2 linked regions of the Idiomarina loihiensis L2TR genome follow. The protein of the gene in region 1 interacts with the protein of each later gene in a pairwise test. Links are inferred from orthologs where the notes say so. Each region holds a gene or a part of one and is shown on either strand. Other genes may lie near its edges. The genes, in order: gyrB and gyrA.

Evidence for each region.
Region 2: the proteins of gyrB (region 1) and gyrA interact in binary tests that used the Escherichia coli proteins (3 or more experiments, as listed by UniProt). The link is inferred for Idiomarina loihiensis L2TR from one-to-one orthologs.

The regions. Positions count from the first base shown.
Region 1 is NC_006512.1:1,780-17,919, reverse strand. The notes cover bases 11,258-14,291. They hold gyrB (DNA topoisomerase (ATP-hydrolyzing) subunit B), read right to left. Parts: upstream 13,967-14,291; coding sequence 11,549-13,966; downstream 11,258-11,548. Other genes in these bases: recF (DNA replication/repair protein RecF), read right to left, coding at 13,982-14,291; glyS (glycine--tRNA ligase subunit beta), read left to right, coding at 11,258-11,455. In the rest of the region: pepQ (Xaa-Pro dipeptidase), read right to left, coding at 1-1,290; IL_RS00075 (transglycosylase SLT domain-containing protein), read right to left, coding at 1,302-3,251; fatty acid oxidation complex subunit alpha FadB, read left to right, coding at 3,387-5,543; acetyl-CoA C-acyltransferase FadA, read left to right, coding at 5,564-6,727; sulfurtransferase TusA, read left to right, coding at 6,997-7,236; IL_RS00055 (GNAT family N-acetyltransferase), read right to left, coding at 7,255-7,746; IL_RS00050 (DNA-3-methyladenine glycosylase I), read right to left, coding at 7,763-8,362; glyQ (glycine--tRNA ligase subunit alpha), read left to right, coding at 8,456-9,376; more of glyS, read left to right, coding at 9,389-11,257; more of recF, read right to left, coding at 14,292-15,046; dnaN (DNA polymerase III subunit beta), read right to left, coding at 15,059-16,140. UniProt on the Escherichia coli protein: DNA gyrase negatively supercoils closed circular double-stranded DNA in an ATP-dependent manner to maintain chromosomes in an underwound state.
Region 2 is NC_006512.1:1,458,118-1,462,829, forward strand. Bases 1,568-4,712 are described here. They hold gyrA (DNA gyrase subunit A), read right to left. Parts: upstream 4,408-4,712; coding sequence 1,768-4,407; downstream 1,568-1,767. Other genes in these bases: serC (3-phosphoserine/phosphohydroxythreonine transaminase), read right to left, coding at 1,568-1,771; ubiG (bifunctional 2-polyprenyl-6-hydroxyphenol methylase/3-demethylubiquinol 3-O-methyltransferase UbiG), read left to right, coding at 4,559-4,712. In the rest of the region: hisC (histidinol-phosphate transaminase), read right to left, coding at 1-654; more of serC, read right to left, coding at 686-1,567. UniProt on the Escherichia coli protein: A type II topoisomerase that negatively supercoils closed circular double-stranded (ds) DNA in an ATP-dependent manner to maintain chromosomes in an underwound state.

The sequences.
Region 1 (16,140 bases):
CTCGCGGTAAACCACAATATTATCCTCGATTCGCACTCCACCAAAGGGTTTAAACTCATCCACTCTGCGCCAGTTAATTAAATGCTTATTGCGTGAATTCGCTAATTTCTGCAGCAAAGGCTCAATAAAGTAGATTCCGGGTTCAATGGTATAAACCTGCCGAGGCTCTACGGTACGAGTGGTTTTTAGCGTAAGATGACCGCTGGGAGGAGCTATTGGCGTACCCCTTTCATCAGCCTGCGCAGCGCCAACGTCGTGCACCTGCAAGCCCAGAGGATGACCTAAACCATGCGGAAGAAATACCGTGGTTATGCCGTCTTCAATCATTTGTTCAGGACTGCAACTGACAAAACCAAAAGCAAAAAGTACATTAGCAATTTGTTCATGAGCCAACTGGTGCAGCGCCGGGAATTCAACGCCCGGCTTCATTTTATCAATTAAAGCCAATGTAATTTGGTCAAGCGCGGCTATCAGCTCTTCGTATTCATTGTGTTGTTTAGACCAAGTACGACTAATGTCAGCGGCATAACCGCAAACCTCAGCGCCTGCATCAACCAGCATCGACTTGAGTGAGCCTGAAGCTTTCTTATCAGGCATCCAGTGATGCAAAACACTGGCGTTTTCATTTTGCCCAATAATGTGATTATAAGGCACTTCATTCTGCCCTTGACGAGTAGCCGCCATATATTTCAACAGACAATCGAACTCCGAGGCGCCGTTAAAAAAGGCGTCAGCGGCCGCAACATGGCCTTCAGCCGCTATATGGTTTGCCTGAGTTAAACAGGCAATTTCATAGTCGGTTTTAAACAAGCGATGATAATGAAAAAAGTGAAGAACAGGATCTGGGTTTATATTCTCAAAACCCAGAGCCTTGGCAACCTCAATATGTTCACCAAGGTAAGCCGCGCTTTTCTTATCGTAAGGGAGTAGTTTTTCAATGGCCTCTGGCGAGCTGATGTGTTCCACGTGGAACTCTTCTAACCAAGGAGCTCCCTCGAGGCTTGCTGTCGTGTGCCAAAAATCTGGAGAACTTAATAGAACTAAGGTTGGCCGGGTGTTCGGCTTTAAAATAACCCAGGCATTAGCCAACTGAGTTTCCGGACACCAAGCCTTAAAGTGAGGGTTCGCACGAAACGGATAGTTCATATCATCCAAAAACCAACGTTTTTGCTGGCCCGAATGAATGGCAACTAAATCTAAATTTTCTCGTTTAAAAAGTCGTTCAGCACGAGTCTGAAGCTGCTTTATATGGTCAGGAAACAACGGCCACAAATCTGCTGTCGCAGTCATATTGGATCGCCTTATTCAGTATCAACAATTGTCATATCAACAACTTGCTCAAACAAATTATCCTCGTTACCACCCAACATCCTATAAATTTGCTGATAACTCAATACTGCTTTTACATAATCTCTGGTTTCATGGTACGGAATGGTTTCGACCCACACATCGGCAGCAACAGGCTCGTCAGGTAACCACTCTTTAACTCGATAGTAGCCTGCATTATAGCTTGCCGTAGCTAATAACCAATTATTCTCAAAGCGGTGTTTCAATCGACTTAAATAGTCCGTGCCCAGACGCACATTGACGGCAGGGTCATTCAACCGCCGCCAGCTATTATTCTTAGTATCCAGTTGCTTTGCAGTACCAGGCAGAATCTGCATTAGTCCCCTTGCACCAGCACTTGAATACGCGTCGTGCCGAAAGTTACTTTCCCGGCGCGTAATGGCTAAAGCCCAGCTCTCATCTATTCCTGCGGCTTGTGACGCCCGCCCTAGTATATCCTTGTAGGCTAAGGGAAAACGAATGCCCACAGCGTCAAAGTGCCCTATTTGCGCTAAGGTCCATATCGCCTGATCGTGCCATCCCCATTCGCTCGCCAGATATGCCGCAACTTTCTGCTCTTCGCCATCAAGCTGTGTTAATAAATGGTTCCATTCGCGCCGGGCGTCGACCCAACGCTCCAATTGAATCAATTCGTATGCACGTTGCACGCTAGGATGATTACGAATTTGCTCAAGCTGAACAACACTGACTTCAAGTTTCTCTTGTTCAAGGCTCACCGGCTTCTGCAACCGCGCTGCCGCCAGAAAACCGTAGTAATGCCGTTCGTCGGCTAAATCTTCGTACAGTTCCTGTGCGGCCAAAGCGTTACCGGTTATCTCCTGTGAGCGAGCCAGCCAGTAACGCCATTGATTACCCTGCCGAATGGCAACCGGCAAACTTTGAATCGCGTCTCTCAGGCCCTCGTAATCTTTGTCCTTAAGGTAAATAGCCAAACGCCACTGTAAAACTCGTTCATTTAGCGCGTTTACCGGGACGCGATCATGCCAGACACGAGCTTCGGGATGAGAGTTTAAGCTTAACGCAACAGCAAATTCTTCGGCGATGCGGCCCTCTTGCTGTTCAGTAAAGGGCAATTGTGAACTCAGCTTTTTATAGCTTCGCAGAGCAATGTTTTCATCACGCCAAACCAGCTTGGTTAAAGCATAGGTAACTATTTGTGCCTCTTTTCCAGGATAGCGCCCCTTGTACCAAGAGTCGTCCTCTATAGCGGCGGGTGAATACCTCACCTTGTGATAAAACTCACCCAGATACTGCTGTAACTCAGGCAATAAACCAGTTAAATACGGGAGCAGAGTCGGGTTACCATGCTCAGCAGCCAACTCCAGTCGTTCCCAAACTTTGTCTTCGGTACGGCCACCCAATTCTTGCCATTCGTCCAAAATGGGGTCGCAAGCCGAAGGAAGCGAAAACCCATGCTTCCAGATAGCATCAACCTGACGCCTGAAAGGCCCGTCGTCCAGACCCTTTTCACGCTGCGACTCAATAAATTGACAACGGTGAGTTAAGGTTCCCGGATACCGGAAGTCCCGAATAAAACGAGAATACTCCTCCTGCCCTGCCAAATAAGTAAGCCAGGGCTGTCTTAATTGCCAGTCGAGGGGCGTCTTTTCATACTTATCGAGAAAAGCCAGAACGCGGTCTTCATTGGCCAGGTATCCAATTTGCTCAAGTCGAGCCAATTCCAAGTACGGTAGCAAAGGGTAATCTTTCAGCTTTTTAAGTAATAGCCGATACTCACCCAGGCGACCACGCTTAGCCGCATACTCTGCTTTTTTGAATAGCTCACGCTGCTGCTCCCGTTGCTTTGCATCAACAGGTTCAGACTGAACCGCACCAATGCTTAACAGGGACAACACGAAAAACAATGGCGCACTGTAACGTATGATAAACGACTGCTTTTTCATTAATTCAAACGCATGTTTAAATAACCGTTGAAAAATTGGCGTATTCGCGCCAAACTCTGTCTACCTTAACCCAAAGCTATAGCAGAATCAGTTTCTTTATAGCAACAAATTAATGGAAGTCGTGGGAGACCCAAGATGATCTATCAAGGTGAAAGCATTCGGGTCGATTTTATCGAACCAGGTTTCGCAGAATTACAATTTGATGCGAAAGGCTCGGTTAATAAATTCGACCAGGCTACATTAGAAGAATTCAGTGAAGCACTGACAAAATTACAGAACACTGACGATTTACGTGGCGTTATTGTTACCAGCAGCAAATCGACCTTTATTGTCGGCGCTGACATTACCGAGTTCCTGACGCTATTCTCTGATCAGGAAAAAACCCGCAGCTGGGTGGCAAAAGCCTCACGCGTGTTTGATCAATTAGAAGACCTGCCAGTTCCAACCGTTGGAGCCGTAACCGGATTCGCACTGGGCGGCGGTTGTGAAGCATTGTTAGCCTGTGACTACCGTGTTGCGGACACCACAGCAACTATCGGCCTGCCAGAAGTTAAACTGGGTCTTATCCCGGGCTTTGGCGGCACCATGCGTTTACCTCGCGTGATTGGTCCGGACAACGCGCTTGAGTGGATAACCACAGGTAAAAACAACAAAGCCCTTGATGCGCTGAAAGTTGGTGCTGTGGATGCGGTTGTTGAACCGGAAAACCTGACTAAAGCCGCACTCAACTTAGCTAAAGCCGCAGCAGCCGGTCAGCAGGACTGGAAAGCGAAGCGTCAGCCTAAGTTAGAGCCGCTGAAAGCTAACGACACCGAGCTGATGATGACGCTGGTTACCGCCAAAGGCATGATTGCAGCGAAGGCCGGTAAGCACTATCCGGCACCGCACAAAGCGTTAGAAGCCATTGAAAACGGTGCCCGCGAGCATCGTGAAGGCGCGCTAACAGCTGAAAACAACGCGTTTTTCGACCTCACCCAAACCGAGGCTTGTCAGGCTCAGGTTGGTATCTTCCTGGCGGATCAGGCAGTTAAAGGTAAGTCGAAAAAATACGCTAAAGCTGCAACCAAAGAAATTAAGACAGCAGGTGTTTTAGGTGCCGGCATTATGGGCGGCGGTATCGCTTACCAGTCAGCGCTTAAAGGCGTACCGGCTGTTATGAAAGACATTAAGCAAGACGCTTTAGACTTAGGCATGAAAGAAGCCGGCAAGATCCTGAAAAAAGGTGTTGAGCGCGGTAAGGTAAACAACGAGAAGATGATTAAAATCTTGTCTTCTATTACGCCTACGTTGCTGAATGACGCAGTCAAAGACGTCGATATTGTCGTAGAAGCCGTTGTCGAAAACCCGAAAGTTAAAGGCTCGGTGCTGGCTGAAATTGAAGGCGTAATTGGCGATGATGCCATTTTGACTTCAAATACCTCGACCATTTCTATTACTGAACTGGCTAAGAACCTGAAGCGCCCTGAGAAATTCTGCGGAATGCACTTTTTCAACCCGGTACACAAAATGCCATTGGTTGAAATTATCCGTGGCGAGAAAACCTCAGATGACACCGTTAATGCGGTAGTCGCCTATGCGCTTAAACTTGGCAAAACCCCTATCGTTGTTAACGACTGCCCTGGCTTCTTAGTTAACCGCGTATTGTTCCCTTACCTGGCAGGCTTTGCCGGTATGGTTGATGAAGGCGTCGATTTCGTCGGCATCGACAAGGTTATGGAGAAGCAGTTCGGTTGGCCAATGGGTCCTGCGTACTTAAGCGATGTTGTTGGTATAGACACAGCTGATCATTGTACCGTTGTTATGGAAGCAGGCTTCCCGACCCGCATGAAACGCGACGAGTCCAGCGCCATTGCTAAACTGGCAGCTGCTGAGCGTTACGGTCAGAAAAACGGCAAAGGCTTCTATGTTTACGGCACCGACAAAAAAGGTAAGCCAACCAAAGAAGCGGATCCTGCCACTTACGAGCTATTAGGCTGTGAGCAAGGCAAGAAACTGGATGCTGATGAAGTCATTGCACGCTGCATGATCCCTATGGTGAACGAAGTGGTTCGCTGTCTGGAAGAAGACATTGTTGGCTCTGCTGCCGAAGCAGACATGGCGCTGCTTTATGGCTTAGGCTTCCCTCCATTCCGCGGCGGCCCTTTCCGTTATCTGGAAACGCTTGGCATGGACAACTTTATTCAACTGGCAGACAAGTACGCGCACCTGGGTGAAATTTATCAGGTTACCGACGGCATGCGCGAAATGGCTAAAGCCGGTAAATCTTACTTTGACACAACCAGCGCGAAGTAAGGCTTGAGGAGGTTATTAAAATGAAAGACATCGTCATAGTAGATTGTATTCGTACGCCAATGGGGCGTTCAAAAAATGGTGTTTTCCGCCATACTCGTGCCGAAGACCTCTCAGCTGCGCTGATGAAGGGCTTACTTGAGCGTAACCCGGAAGTTGACCCGGAAGAACTGGAAGACATTTACTGGGGTTGTGTACAACAAACCTTAGAGCAAGGCTTCAACATTGCGCGTAACTCAGCGTTAATTGCCGGCATTCCACACAAAGTAGCCGGTGTTACCGTTAACCGTCTGTGCGGCTCATCAATGCAAGCATTGCACGACGCTACGCGCGCTATTATGAACGGCGACGGCGACATCTTTATGGCCGGTGGTGTTGAGCACATGGGTCACGTACCTATGACCCACGGAATCGACTTTCACCCGGGCATGAACAAGTCTGTTGCAAAAGCTTCGGGCAGCATGGGTATGACCGCTGAACTGTTATCTCGTAAGTTCGGTATTACCCGCGAACAACAAGACGAATTTGGTGCACGCTCTCACAGAAAAGCGCACGAGGCGACGGTTGAAGGCCGCTTTGCTAAAGAGATTTACGCAATGAATGGCCACAACGCCGACGGCGAACTGGTACGTGTTACTGAAGACGAAGTGATTCGCCCAGAAACCACTGCTGAAGGCTTGTCACAGCTTCGCCCAGTGTTTGACCCTGCTAACGGTACGGTAACCGCTGGTACCTCGTCAGCCTTGTCAGACGGCGCCGCAGCCATGTTGGTTATGTCTGCTGACAAAGCCAAAGAACTGGGTCTGACGCCACGCGTTAAAATCCGTTCAATGGCCGTTGCAGGCTGCGATCCATCCATTATGGGTTACGGACCGGTTCCGGCAACAGAAAAAGCGCTGAAGCGTGCTGGTGTGTCTATTGACGACATCGACGTTGTTGAACTGAACGAAGCCTTTGCCGCACAGTCACTGCCTGTACTTAAAGGTTTAAAACTGTTCGACAAGATGGAAGAGAAAGTGAACCTGAACGGCGGTGCTATCGCTTTAGGTCACCCATTAGGCTGTTCTGGCGCTCGTATCTCAACGACGCTAATCAACTTAATGGAAGAGAAAGACGCGAAACTTGGCTTAGCAACCATGTGCATTGGCCTTGGCCAGGGTATTGCTACTGTCTTCGAACGCGTTTAAAAGAAACAGAAAAATTAGGGCGGTTTAACACTTTAACTGCTCAGAGGAAGGGGGGAGCGAAGGCTCGCCCCTTTTTATTGTCAGGAAAGACTCAGAAACACGCCGTGAACCCATTCTTGGGGGCTTGACTGCAGCCATCCATGGCTGCAGACAGTTTCTGAGTCTTTCCCGCCAACAAACAGCGGCGCAATCCATCACTCCCCCTCACCTATTAAGCGCGAAAGTGTTAAACTACTCGGCAATTTCGCTTAACATCTTTGAAAGAAGTCATGACCCAGATTAACTGCGACAAAGAACTCGATACCTTAGGCCTTAAATGCCCAGAGCCCGTAATGTTAGTTCGTGCGGCTATTCGTAAAATGGATGTTGGTCAGGTGTTACTGATTATTGCGGATGATCCCGCAACAACCCGGGATATTCCGGGCTTTTGCGAGTTTATGGAGCATGAATTGGTTGGTTCTGAAACCGAAGAAATCCCCTACCGCTACTGGGTTAGGAAATCTCATTAATAGCCTGATGCTTAGATGTCAGGCTTTGTCTTTATTCAAGTACATTTCCCAAAACTCGGCCTGACCTACGTCACCTAATTCATAAGGTGCAAAGCCGAAGTTCTCATAGGCTTTTTTCGCCCGGTCATTGTTCTCAAGCACTTCCAGTGTCAGCTTCACGCAACCGCGGAACTCTGCAAGTGTTTTCACTTCTTCAAGAAGTTTACGCGCAACGCCCTGTCCCCGGTACTCTGGAATGACGGCTATGTCATGAATATTCATTAACGGTTTTGCTGCGAAGGTTGAAAAGCCTTCTACACAGTTTGCAACGCCAATCGGAGTGTCACCATCGTAGGCCAGCAAAGAAAAGACATGGTCTCGTTTTGCCATTTCGTCTATCAGGCTTTCTTTAACGTCATCTGATATGCCCTCACCACCACCCATTGGGTCTTTGGCATAAGCATCTAACATAGCAATAACGGCATTACGGTGTTTGGGGTTGCTATAGTCCGCAAGAGTAATTTCTATCATTCTTCCTTCGCTCATTTTACAACGTAAACTGTTTCATTTGGTCAGCAACAGGCTGATAGCAATGACAGCTAGTAACATGGTCGTTCACCATACCAACTGCTTCCATAAAAGCATAGCAAATGGTCGGTCCGACAAACTTAAAGCCTTCCTTTTTTAACGCTTTTGCCATGCTTTGGGAAGCTTCTGTTTCTGTTGGGATCTCACTTTGCGTCGAGTACGCATTAATAATCGGTGAGCCACCTACAAACTCCCACAGCCACCGCTCAAACTTAACGCCCTTTTCTTCTAACCTTATATACGCTTCAGCGTTAGTAAAAATGGCATCAATTTTGGCCTTGCTACGGATAATATCACGGTTGCTGTACAACAATTCACGATCAGCGTCACTCATAGCCACAATAGCTTGTGGGTCAAAGCCTAAAAAGGCTTTCTCGTAACCACTCTGTTTGCGCAGAATAGTTAACCAACTGAGTCCCGCCTGCTGCCCGTCCAGACACAATTTAGCAAAAAGTTCTATCGGGTCGCTTACCGGACGCCCCCAAACATTGTCATGATAAGCGCGGTAGTCGTCAGCAGATTCACACCAGGAACACCGTTCTGGCTGATTATTTGTCATGCCTTCCCCTATAACCAAGGCGATTCAGAGGGTATAATCTACGCATATTTTTCGACCTTCGGTCAACCACAAATAACAAAGCAGAGAATGCGTATGTCGACGTACGATGTGAAAACCTTTCAGGGGCTTATTCTTGCTCTTCAGGATTACTGGGCTCAGCAAGGCTGTGCCGTGGTTCAACCACTGGATATGGAGGTTGGTGCGGGTACCTTTCATCCAATGACCTTTCTGCGCTCATTAGGTCCGGAGCCAGCCAGTTTTGCCTATGTGCAACCCTGCCGCCGCCCGACCGATGGCCGGTATGGTGAGAACCCGAACCGCCTGCAGCACTATTATCAGTTTCAGGTCATTATGAAACCATCGCCTAAGGACATTCAGGAGCTTTATCTGGGGTCTTTAGAAATGCTGGGATTTGACACACTGACTCATGACATACGCTTTGTAGAAGACAACTGGGAATCGCCTACTCTGGGTGCCTGGGGTCTGGGCTGGGAAGTCTGGCTTAACGGTATGGAGGTCACTCAGTTTACTTATTTCCAGCAGGTAGGCGGTATCGAATGTCGTCCCGTGGCCGGAGAAATCACCTACGGCCTTGAGCGTTTAGCTATGTACATTCAGGGCGTGGACAGCATCTACGACCTGGTCTGGACCGACGGCCCGCGCGGTAAAATCTTGTATCGGGATGTTTTCCATCAGAACGAAGTTGAGCAATCGACGTACAACTTTGAATATGCCGATGTTGACGTGTTGTTCCGCCGCTTCGACGACTGCGAAAAAGAATGTGAGCTGTTAATAGAGAAGTCTCTGGCTTTACCCGCGTACGAGCAGGTTATGCGGGCATCTCACGCATTTAACCTGCTCGATGCCAGACACGCGATATCTGTAACCGAAAGACAGCGCTACATACTTCGCGTCAGAACCATGGCAAAAGCCGTTGCCGAAGTCTATTACCAGACGCGTGAAGCTCTTGGCTTCCCTTTAGCCGACGATAAAAACAAACCAGCAGCGAACTAAGGAGAGCAGAGCGTGCAAAAAGAAAACTTATTAATTGAGTTAGGTACTGAAGAGCTTCCTCCAAAAGCCTTAAAGTCGCTGCGTGACAGCTTAAAGTCGGGTATTGAGTCAGGCTTAAAAAACGCAGAACTCAGTTTTGATAGCATCGAGGCGTATGCAACCCCTCGCCGACTAGCCGTTCTGGTGAAACAAGTTGAAACCGAACAGCAGGACAAAGAAGTCGAGAAGCGCGGGCCAGCAATTAATGTGGCCTTTGACGATACCGGCAAGCCAACTAAAGCTGCCGAAGGCTGGGCTCGCTCCAACGGCATTACTGTAGAGCAGGCTGACCGGCTTAAAACAGACAAAGGCGAATGGTTACTGCATAAGGCGACAGTAAAAGGTCAGGCGCTATCTGTCTTAGTTCAGGGTATCTTGGAAGCAGCAATTAAAGCTCTGCCTATTCCGAAACCGATGCGTTGGGGTGACAGCACCGCGCAATTTATTCGCCCTGTGCACACGCTAACCGTCATGCTGGGCAGCGAACTGATTGACGCTGAAATCCTGGAAACTAAGAGTGCCCGTTTTATTCAAGGTCACCGCTTCCATTCGCCCCAAGGTTTTGAGCTCGATCATGTCGACAACTACTTATTTAAGCTACGTGAAGCGAAAGTGATCGCTAACTTCGAAGAGCGTATTGAAACCATTCAGTCGGAAGTATCACGTCTTGCCTCAGAACTCGGCGGCCAGGTTATTCAGGATGACGAGTTAGTTGAGGAAGTTGCAGCCCTGGTGGAATGGCCGGTAGCTTTAACAGCCAGTTTCGATCAAGGTTTCCTCGCGGTACCAAAAGAGCCGCTTATCGTTACCATGAAAGACGACCAACGTTACTTTCCGGTAGAAGATGGCAAAGGTAACTTACTGCCACAGTTTATTTTCATTACCAATATTGAAAGCCGTGACCCTCAGCAGATCATTAAAGGTAACGAAAAAGTCGTTCGCCCTCGCCTGGCGGATGCACAGTTTTTCTTTGAGTCTGACAAAAAGGTGACTCTGGAATCACGAGTTGCTGCGCTGGACTCTGTTCTGTTCCAAAAACAACTGGGCAGTATTGGCGACAAAGCTCGTCGTATATCGGTGTTAGCAGGGAAAATAGCAAACCAGTTAACTGCCGACGTAAAAGCATCAGAACGAGCAGGTTTGCTGTGCAAGGCTGACCTGGTTTCCGATATGGTTTCTGAGTTCCCTGAAACCCAGGGCGTTATGGGTAAACACTATGCCTTGAACGATGGCGAAAGCCCGGTTGTTGCTGAAGCAATAGAACAACACTACTGGCCTCGTTTTTCCGGTGACGAACTGCCTTTAACTAAAGAGGCTTGTGCCGTCGCTTTAGCGGACAAACTCGACACACTGGTCGGTATATTCGGTATTGGTCAGGTACCTAAAGGTGACCGTGACCCATTCGCTCTGCGCCGCGCCGCTCTTGGTTTGCTGCGTACTCTGGTAGAACGTAAGCTTTCATTAGACTTACATGAACTGTTAGCGGCATCCGTCGAAGGCTTTGGTGACAAGCTATCGAATAACACTGTCGCTACTGATGTTTTCGATTTTCTACTCGGTCGTTTTCGTCCCTGGTATCAGGATCAAGGCATTACCGTCGATGTTATTCAGTCGGTACTTGCCCGTTCCCCCTCTAAGCCAACGGACTTCGACCAAAGAGTAAAGGCTGTTCAGTCATTTAAGTCTATGGATTCTGCAGCCAGCCTTGCCGCAGCCAATAAGCGCGTAGGTAATATTCTGGCAAAATCAGACGAGGAGATATCCGGTAACGTGGATGAAGCTCTTCTACAGGAAGAGTCTGAAACAACACTTTATCGTTTGGTTAAACAAACGGAAGGCGCTGTTAAGCCACTGATTGCCGCTGGTAAATACAGTGACGCTCTCACGCATTTATCAGAGCTTAAAGAGCCTGTGGATGCGTTTTTTGAGCATGTCATGGTCAATGCCGACGACGATAAAGTCCGAATTAACCGCCTCAACTTGCTGTTCCGCTTGCGTCAGCTGTTCTTAGAAATAGCGGATATTTCTTTGCTTCAGTAACTAACGCTTTGATTTTTAATAAATAAAAAGCCGGCTTCATTTTCATGAGCCGGCTTTTTTGTTGCCTGTCGCTTGCTAATGTCGCTGTTAAGCCTAGACGTCCAAATTGGCAACCTTAAGAGCATTGGATTCAATAAAGGCTCTACGCGGTTCAACTTCGTCACCCATTAACGTGGTGAACAGCTGATCAGCGCCAATCGCGTCTTCAATCGTTACCTGAAGCATACGACGAGTATCAGGATCCATCGTAGTTTCCCACAGCTGGTCAGGGTTCATTTCACCCAGGCCTTTATAACGCTGAACGTATAAACCACGCTTAGATTCACCAATAAGCCATTCCACAGCTTCAACAAAGTGTGTAACTGGCTGCTTCTTCTCACCGCGAAGCACATAGCCATCCGGCTCAACCAAAGAGTCAATCTCTTCGCCAAGCGTCACTATTTGTTCGTAGTCTTTAGACATTAAGAATTCATAGTTCAGCGGGTAATCCGTGTCGACACCGTGTTGACGAATCGTCGTCGACGGTAACCACATCTTGCGTTCAGTATCTTCATGCAAAGAAACGGTATAAGTTGCCGAGTTAATTTCACGAGCGGTTAAGTCATCGTTCAATGTTTTAACCCACTTCTCCATGTAATCTTTATCTTTCAAACGCTCATCCGTTAAACGAGGAGCATAGAACAGACGCTGTAAGAAACGCTCAGGCATACGACGACTTAAACGCTTAATATTTTCCTGAGCCATCTGATAGCCGTTAACTAAATTTTCGAGCTTCTCACCAGAAATACCTGGCGCAGTTTCATTAACGTGCAGCGATGCATTATCCAAAGCCAGGCTGGTTAGATAGCGGATCAATGCCGGGTCGTCTTTAATGTAAACTTCCTGCTTGCCCTTCTTCACTTTGTACAACGGAGGCTGAGCAATATAGATATATCCGCGCTCAATAATTTCAGGCATTTGACGATAGAAGAACGTTAACAGCAGAGTACGAATGTGCGATCCGTCAACGTCCGCATCCGTCATAATAATAATACGGTGATAACGTGTTTTATCCGGGTTGTACTCATCACGGCCAATACCACAACCCATAGCAGTAATTAATGTACCAACCTCGACGGAAGACAACATTTTGTCAAAACGCGCTTTTTCTACGTTAAGAATTTTACCCTTAAGGGGCAGAATAGCCTGGTTTTTACGGTTACGACCCTGTTTAGCGGAACCGCCTGCAGAGTCACCCTCCACAATATAGAGTTCAGACAGTGCCGGATCTTTTTCCTGACAATCTGCCAATTTACCGGGTAAACCCGCGATATCTAAAGCCCCTTTACGACGGGTCATTTCTCGTGCTTTACGAGCAGCTTCACGGGCTCTTGCGGCATCAATAATTTTATTGATGATAAGTTTCGCCTCGCCCGGGTTTTCTAATAGATAGTCCGCTAACTGCTCGTTCATTGCCTGTTCAACAGCAGACTTCACTTCAGAAGAAACCAGTTTATCTTTTGTTTGAGACGAAAACTTAGGATCAGGGACTTTAACAGAAATAATGGCGGTTAGACCTTCTCGCGCATCATCACCTGTTGCAGAGGTTTTAGACTTTTTATTATACCCCTCTTTTTCCATGTGGGAGTTCAATGTGCGCGTCAACGCAGCACGGAAGCCGGCTAAGTGTGTACCACCATCACGTTGAGGAATATTATTGGTGAAACAATAAATATTCTCCTGGAAAGAGTCATTCCATTGCATGCTCACTTCAACACCAATACCGTCTTCTCTTTGTGTTGTGAAGTAAAAAGCTTTCTCGTGAATTGGTGTTTTATTCTTATTCAAGTAATTAACAAAGGCGGCAATACCACCCTCATATTTAAATAAATCTTCGCGGTCGTCACGCTCATCGCGCAACCGTATACCAACACCAGAGTTCAGGAACGAGAGTTCCCTAAGACGTTTTGCCAAGATATCGTAGTGAAATTCAGTATCAGTAAAAGTCTCGTGGCTAGGCCAGAACCGCAGTTCTGTACCTGTAGTATCGGTATCACCAACAGGTTTTACATCGCTGTCAGGCTCTCCCATATGATAAGTCTGCTCGTAAACCTGGCCTTGTCGGCGAATGGTCAATTGCAGCTTTTCAGATAGAGCGTTTACAACAGAGATACCAACTCCATGCAAACCACCGGATACTTTATAAGAGTTGTCGTCGAATTTACCGCCGGCGTGCAATACGGTCATAATAACCTGTGCAGCTGAAACACCTTCTTCTTCATGTATATCAACTGGAATTCCGCGACCATCATCCTTCACGCTAACTGAACCGTCAGAGTGAATGGTAACCATAATTTCTGAACAGTGACCCGCTAAGGCCTCGTCAATAGAGTTATCGACAACTTCAAAAACCATGTGGTGCAAACCAGTTCCATCATCCGTGTCACCAATGTACATACCCGGGCGTTTGCGAACCGCATCCAACCCTTTCAGAACTTTGATACTCGATGAACCGTAATTATTTTCTTCCATAGTATTATCTCGATATCATTCGTTTATTACCCCATGTTCCACGTGGAACATTCGGGGTGATTTTTGAAATTTATCCGACAACTGCTTTCCAGTAATTGCGGTGATAAACACTTGTGCGTCTAGATTTTCTAACTCACGACAGAGTAACGCCTGATTTTTTGAATCAAGCTCTGACGTTAAATCATCGACTAAATAAATGCAGGGTTGCCTTTTTATTTTTTGGTAATGCTTCCCTTGCGCTAACTTTAAAGCGGTAATCGCGGTCTTTAATTGCCCGCGAGACAGGCGATGTTTTACTTCCACCCCATCCGCTATCACTTTTATATCTGCCTTATGTGCCCCAACTGAGGTAAAGCCGTATTTCTTATCTTTCTCTGTATGGCTTTCTAAGGCGTCAAATAAGCTTTGGCTAGTATCCCAGCCCGATTTTAATCGAACCTCCATTGTAACATCGGAGAGAAAAGATTTCGCTAGTTCTTGTATATAATCATTCAGTTCTTCTAGGTATTTTTCGCGACTTTTACTAATGCGCTCACCATAATAAGCTAACTGCTCTTTCCAATACCTATCTTCTCTTACAGGAAGCGAGCGTTGCTTGAGTAAGCTGTTTCTTTGCTTCAGGAGTTGAGTATATGCAACCCAGTCAGAATAAAAGGAGTGTTCCACGTGGAACACTCCCCAATCTATAAACTGTCTTCTCTGTCCTGGACCTTCCAGCAGAATATCGACGGACTCTGGCGTTAAGAGTTGTACCGGTACCAAGCGGGCGACATCTGACATGCGTTGAACGTTGGCGCCATTCAACCTAAGCGACTGTTCACCATCGGTACTACGTCTTACACCTATAGCGTAATCTTGGGAACGGCAAAATACGGTGAAACCAGAGTTCCCTTCTTTAATCAACTGACGAAACCCTCCCGGCCGAAAAGAACGTCCAAAACCGAGTAAATAGATAGCTTCAAGCAAACTGGTTTTTCCGGAGCCATTATCGCCGGTTATGATATTAATTTTGGGGCTGGGAGATAGAGCCACCTCTGAAAAATTTCGGAAGTGGCTTAAATTCAACGTCTCAATGAACATTTATGAGGCAGGTTACAAACGCATCGGCATAATAACGTAACAGCAAGACTCGTCGTGCTGAGGTTCAATTAATGCACTACTGTTTGAATCAGACAGTGTAAAAGAAACCTGTTCGTCATCAATGTTATTCAAGACATCGAGCAAATAGCTAACGTTGAAACCAATTTCCAGATCATCACCTTGATAATCCACTTCTATGACTTCTTCCGCTTGTTCCTGCTCGGGGTTCGTTGCCGTAATGCAAAGTTCACCACTACTCAAGTTTAAACGCACACCGCGAAACTTTTCATTAGAAAGAATTGATGCTCGCCCAAAGGACTGCCGCAACGCATCGCGATGGGCAACAATAACTTTGTCTCCACCGCTCGGTAAGACACGACGGTAATCAGGGAAACGACCATCTACCAGCTTACTCGTAAAAACAAGCTCTGGCGTTTCGACACGAATATGGTTATTTCCTATCGACACTGACACTTCCTGATCGTCGTCACCTAACAAGCGAAGTAATTCGACAACACCTTTGCGCGGAACAATCACCTGGCGTTGAGCCAAACCTGGCTGGTCAATAGCACAAGTGCTCATGGCTAAACGGTGGCCATCGGTCGCTACGGAACGCAACATACCGTTATCGGTTTCGAACAACATGCCGTTTAGATAATAGCGCACGTCCTGATTCGCCATGGAGAAATGCGTTTTCAACATTAAATCTTTTAATACTGCCTGCTCTGTTACCAGATGGATGTCACTTTTCCAGTCGTCGATATTTGGAAAGTCATCTGAAGACAGGGTACTCAATTTAAATTTACTGCGACCAGACTTAACCGTGGCACTGTCTTCCTGAGAGGTAAACTCGATGGTAGAGCCCTCAGGTAAGCTGCGCACAATATCCAGCAACTTCTTGGCCGGTACAGTAACAGCCGCATCCATATCCGCTGACTCGAGCGGTACAGCCGAAACCAGTTCAACCTCAAGGTCTGTTCCGGTTAATTTAAGCTGACCATTATCGACCTGAAGCAACAAATTCGACAAAATTGGTAAGGTATGCCGCCGTTCAACAGCGCCACTTACAACCTGCAGCGGCTTTAAAAAAGCAT
Region 2 (4,712 bases), 1.5 Mb from region 1 along the record:
ATATTCTTTTATCCACTCTACCGATGGCGCACGCTGGTCTTCCGGCACATACTCGTAATAGGCTTCATCCAGAACCACAATAATATGCTGCGGTATTTTGTCCAGAAAGCTTTTCAGTGCTGAGGTTGATAAAAATGTGCCCGTTGGATTATTGGGGTTAGCAATAAAAATCATCTTGGTTTTATCGGTAACGGCTTTAGCCATACCATCAAGATCATGGCCATAATCTACCGCAGGAACGGCAACGGGTTTTGCGCCAATAGCCTGAGTAACCAGCGGATACACCACAAACGCATGCTGAGAGAAAATAACTTCGTCTTTATCTGACACAAAGGTACGAGCTAAAATCTCTAAAACATCGTTAGAGCCGTTACCCAGAGTAATTTGTTGCGTACCAACCTCGTTGAGTTCTGCCAGACGACTTTTAAGGTAGTAACCGTTAGCATCGGGGTAACGCACTAAATCCGTTAACTCAGCTTCCAGCGCGGTTTTTACTTTTTCACTCAAACCCAGAGGGTTCTCATTTGAAGCCAGCTTAACCACGTGCTGCAGACCTAACTCACGCTGTAATTCAGACGTAGGCTTACCTGCCTGATACGGACGTAATTGCTTTACTCCGGGATTAACCAGTTCTAATGCATTAAATTCTGCCATAGCGATTCACTACCTTTTTTATTCTATTTATTTAGCCAAGCTTGCGCTCGAAATCAGCCATATAATTTAGCAATGCTTCTACGCCTTCCACCGGCATTGCGTTATAAATACTGGCTCTCATGCCACCAACAAAGCGATGCCCTTTTAGTCCCAATAAACCTTGGTTTTTAGCGCCTTGCAAAAATTCTGCATCAAGCTTGTCGTAGGCCAATTGGAAAGGAATGTTCATAATTGAACGGTAAGCCGGATTAATATCATTTCTGTAAAAATCGGACTTATCGACAAAATCATATAAAAGCTGTGCTTTATGCCGGTTGCGTTCGCCCATAGCGGTTAATCCGCCCTGAGCTTTTAGCCACTTGAATACCAACCCGGCCAGGTACCAGGCAAAAGTGTTGGGCGTGTTGTACATAGACCCGTCTTTAGCCTGAAGCTGGTAATCCATAATAGATGACACCTGCTTCTGCGGATGACCTAATAGAGACTTTTTAACAATCGCAATGGCAAAACCGGAAGGGCCAATATTCTTTTGAGCTCCAGCGTATATGACGCCAAACTTTGAGACATCCAGTGGTTCAGAAAGAATATTCGATGACATATCAGCAACAATTGGCGCTTTTACGTCAGGAATCTCATGCAGCGCAATACCATCGACGGTTTCATTAGGACAATAATGAAAATAGGCGGCATTCTCAGACAACTTCCAGTTTTCTGGAGACTGAATTTCTTTGCCTTTAGCGCCTTCCTGAACTTGCCCGGCAACATTCACTTTAGAAACAAACTTTTCGGCTTCCCTGATAGCAAAACCAGACCAAATTCCTGTATCCAGATAATCTACAGTGGCATCCGGTGACGCTATATTTTGCGGAACCGCAGAAAACTGGCCGCGGCCACCGCCTTGCAAAAAGAGTACTTCATAGTCATCAGGTACGTTTAACAGGTCGCGCAGGTCTTGCTCGGCTTCACGTGCCATGTGGACATAAACAGGGTCGCGGTGAGAAATTTCCATCACCGATACGCCCTGCCCATTCCAGTTCAGTAACTCTTCCTGAGCTTGTTTCAAAACGTCGACCGGCAACATTGCCGGTCCAGCAGAAAAGTTAAACAACTGACTCATGACTCGTCGGAACCTTCTTGATTTTCAGTATTGTCTTCAGCTGCGGTTTCACCTTCTTCAGCAACAACCTCGCCGTCAATTAACACTTCATCTTCATCAATTTCGTCAATACGCTGTAAGCCAACCACTTTTTCATCATCAGCGGTGCGAATTAAGCGCACGCCCTGAGTGTTACGACCAACAGTAGAAACCTCGTTGACGCGAGTTCTTACCAGAGTGCCTTTATTACTGATAAGCATGATTTCATTGCCATCAATAACTTCCATGGCGCCTACAACTGAACCATTACGCTCACTGACCTTAATAGAGACCACACCTTTGGTAGCGCGGCTCTTAGCTGGGTATTCACTTAGCGGCGTACGTTTGCCGTAACCGTTTTCAGTCACGGTTAATACATTCGCTTCTTCCTCTTCGTATTCGCGAGGAACAATCAGTGATACAACACGTTGCCCTTCTTCTAAGCGAATACCACGAACACCTGTTGCGGTACGACCCATTGAGCGCACTTGCTCTTCAGCGAAGCGCACCACTTTACCGGCGTCAGAGAACAGCATAATTTCGCCGTTACCGTCAGTGATATCAACACCAATCAGTTCGTCGTCATCAACCAGGTTCAGTGCAATGATGCCGCCGTTACGAGGACGTGAGTACTCTGGTAATGGCGTTTTCTTGATGGTTCCTTTGCGTGTTGCCATAACAACGAACTTATCTTCCGGATAGTCCCGTGTTGGCAAAATAGCGGTAATACGCTCATCAGCTTCAAGCGGCAACAAGTTCACTATTGGTTTACCACGAGACGCACGGCTAGCCAGCGGCAACTGGTAAACTTTCATCCAGTAAATACGGCCACGGGTTGAGAAGCACAAAATGGTGTCATGCGTGTTAGCTACCCACAGTCTTTCTATAAAGTCTTCGTCTTTCATCTTAGTAGCGGCTTTACCTTTTCCACCACGACGTTGTGCTTCGTATTCGGTCAATGGCTGATACTTCACATAGCCTTCGTGAGAAAGAGTCAGAACCACGTCTTCTTCGTTGATTAAATCTTCCATGCTGATGTCATGTGCAGCAGCAGTAATATCCGTTTTACGCTCATCGCCGAAGTTGTTACGTATTTCTACCAGTTCTTCACGAATCACTTCCATCAGGCGCTCTGAACTGTTCAGAATATGCAGCAGTTCAGCAATCTGTTCTAGCAGACCTTTATATTCATCCAGAATTTTTTCGTGTTCTAAACCGGTCAATTTGTGCAGGCGTAAATCAAGAATAGCCTGAGCTTGTTCTTCGGTCAGGTGATAGTTGCCATCGCGAATGCCGTATTCTTCTGGCAGATGATCAGGACGTGCAGCATCAACGCCAGCAGTTTCCAGCATTGCAGCAACATCACCGAGCTGCCATGCGCGGGCAATTAGACCAGCTTTAGCTTCAGCAGGCGTTGGTGAACGACGGATAAGCTCAATAATTTCGTCAATATTAGCCAGCGATATCGCCAGACCTTCCAAAATATGAGCACGTTCACGCGCTTTACGTAACTCGTAGACTGATCGGCGCGTAACCACTTCACGACGATGACGGACAAAACAATCCAGCATATCGCGCAGGTTAAACAAACGCGGCTGGCCTTTATCCAGGGCAACCATGTTGATACCAAACACAACCTGTAACTGGGTATTAGCATACAAATGGTTAAGAACAACTTCGCCAACATCGCCACGACGGATCTCAATAACGATACGCATACCGTCTTTATCAGACTCATCGCGCAAGGCACTTATACCTTCAACGCGTTTTTCTTTAACCAACTCAGCAATTTTTTCAATTAAGCGAGCTTTATTCACCTGATACGGAATTTCCGTAACAATGATGGTTTCTTTACCCGTTTTCTCGTCAACTTCAATTTCCGCCTGAGCGCGCAAATGAATACGACCACGACCGGTTTTATAAGCTTCGACAATACCGCTACGGCCAGAAATTGTTGCCGCTGTCGGGAAGTCCGGCCCCGGGATGTATTCCATTAGCCCTTCAACATCAATGTCCGGGTTATCAATCATGGCGAGTGCACCATCGACAACTTCGGTCAGATTATGAGGAGGGATGTTCGTTGCCATACCAACGGCAATACCAGAAGAACCATTAACTAACAGGTTAGGTACACGGGTAGGCAGAACGTCAGGAATACGCTCGGTACCATCATAGTTGTCTACAAAATCAACCGTTTCTTTATCTAAATCGGCAAGTAACTGATGCGCAATTTTCGCCATGCGAATTTCGGTATAACGCATCGCGGCGGCAGAGTCGCCGTCAACCGAACCAAAGTTACCCTGGCCATCGACCAGCATATAACGCAAGGAGAAATTCTGTGCCATACGTACAATAGTGTCGTAAACAGCACTATCACCATGTGGGTGATATTTACCAATGACGTCACCAACGACACGAGCTGACTTTTTATAAGGTTTATTAAAGTCGTTGCGCAATTCACTCATTGCGAACAAGACACGTCTGTGTACTGGCTTCAGGCCATCACGAACATCTGGTAAAGCACGCCCAACAATGACGCTCATGGCATAATCGAGGTACGAGCTTTTTAGTTCGTCTTCGATATTTACCGGTGACACTTCTCTGGCTAGATCGCTCATAGTTTATTCCCTAAAAATATAGATCCGCATATTCATTGTTATTTTGATCCAATCATTGTACCCATCCCAAACGCGTCTCGCACCCTCTTTTTCTTATTCTTTGCCTGAGGTAGACTAGCCGCGTTATCCATCTCTTAAAGACGCATAATCTATGACCACCAGTCGCTCTAAAAGTGAACAAAAAAACGTCGATCCGGAAGAGATCGCAAAATTTTCAGCCCTCGCCTCGCGCTGGTGGGACCCTGATGGAGAATTCAAACCCTTACATAAAATAAACCCCGTTCGACTAGGGTTTATTGAAAACC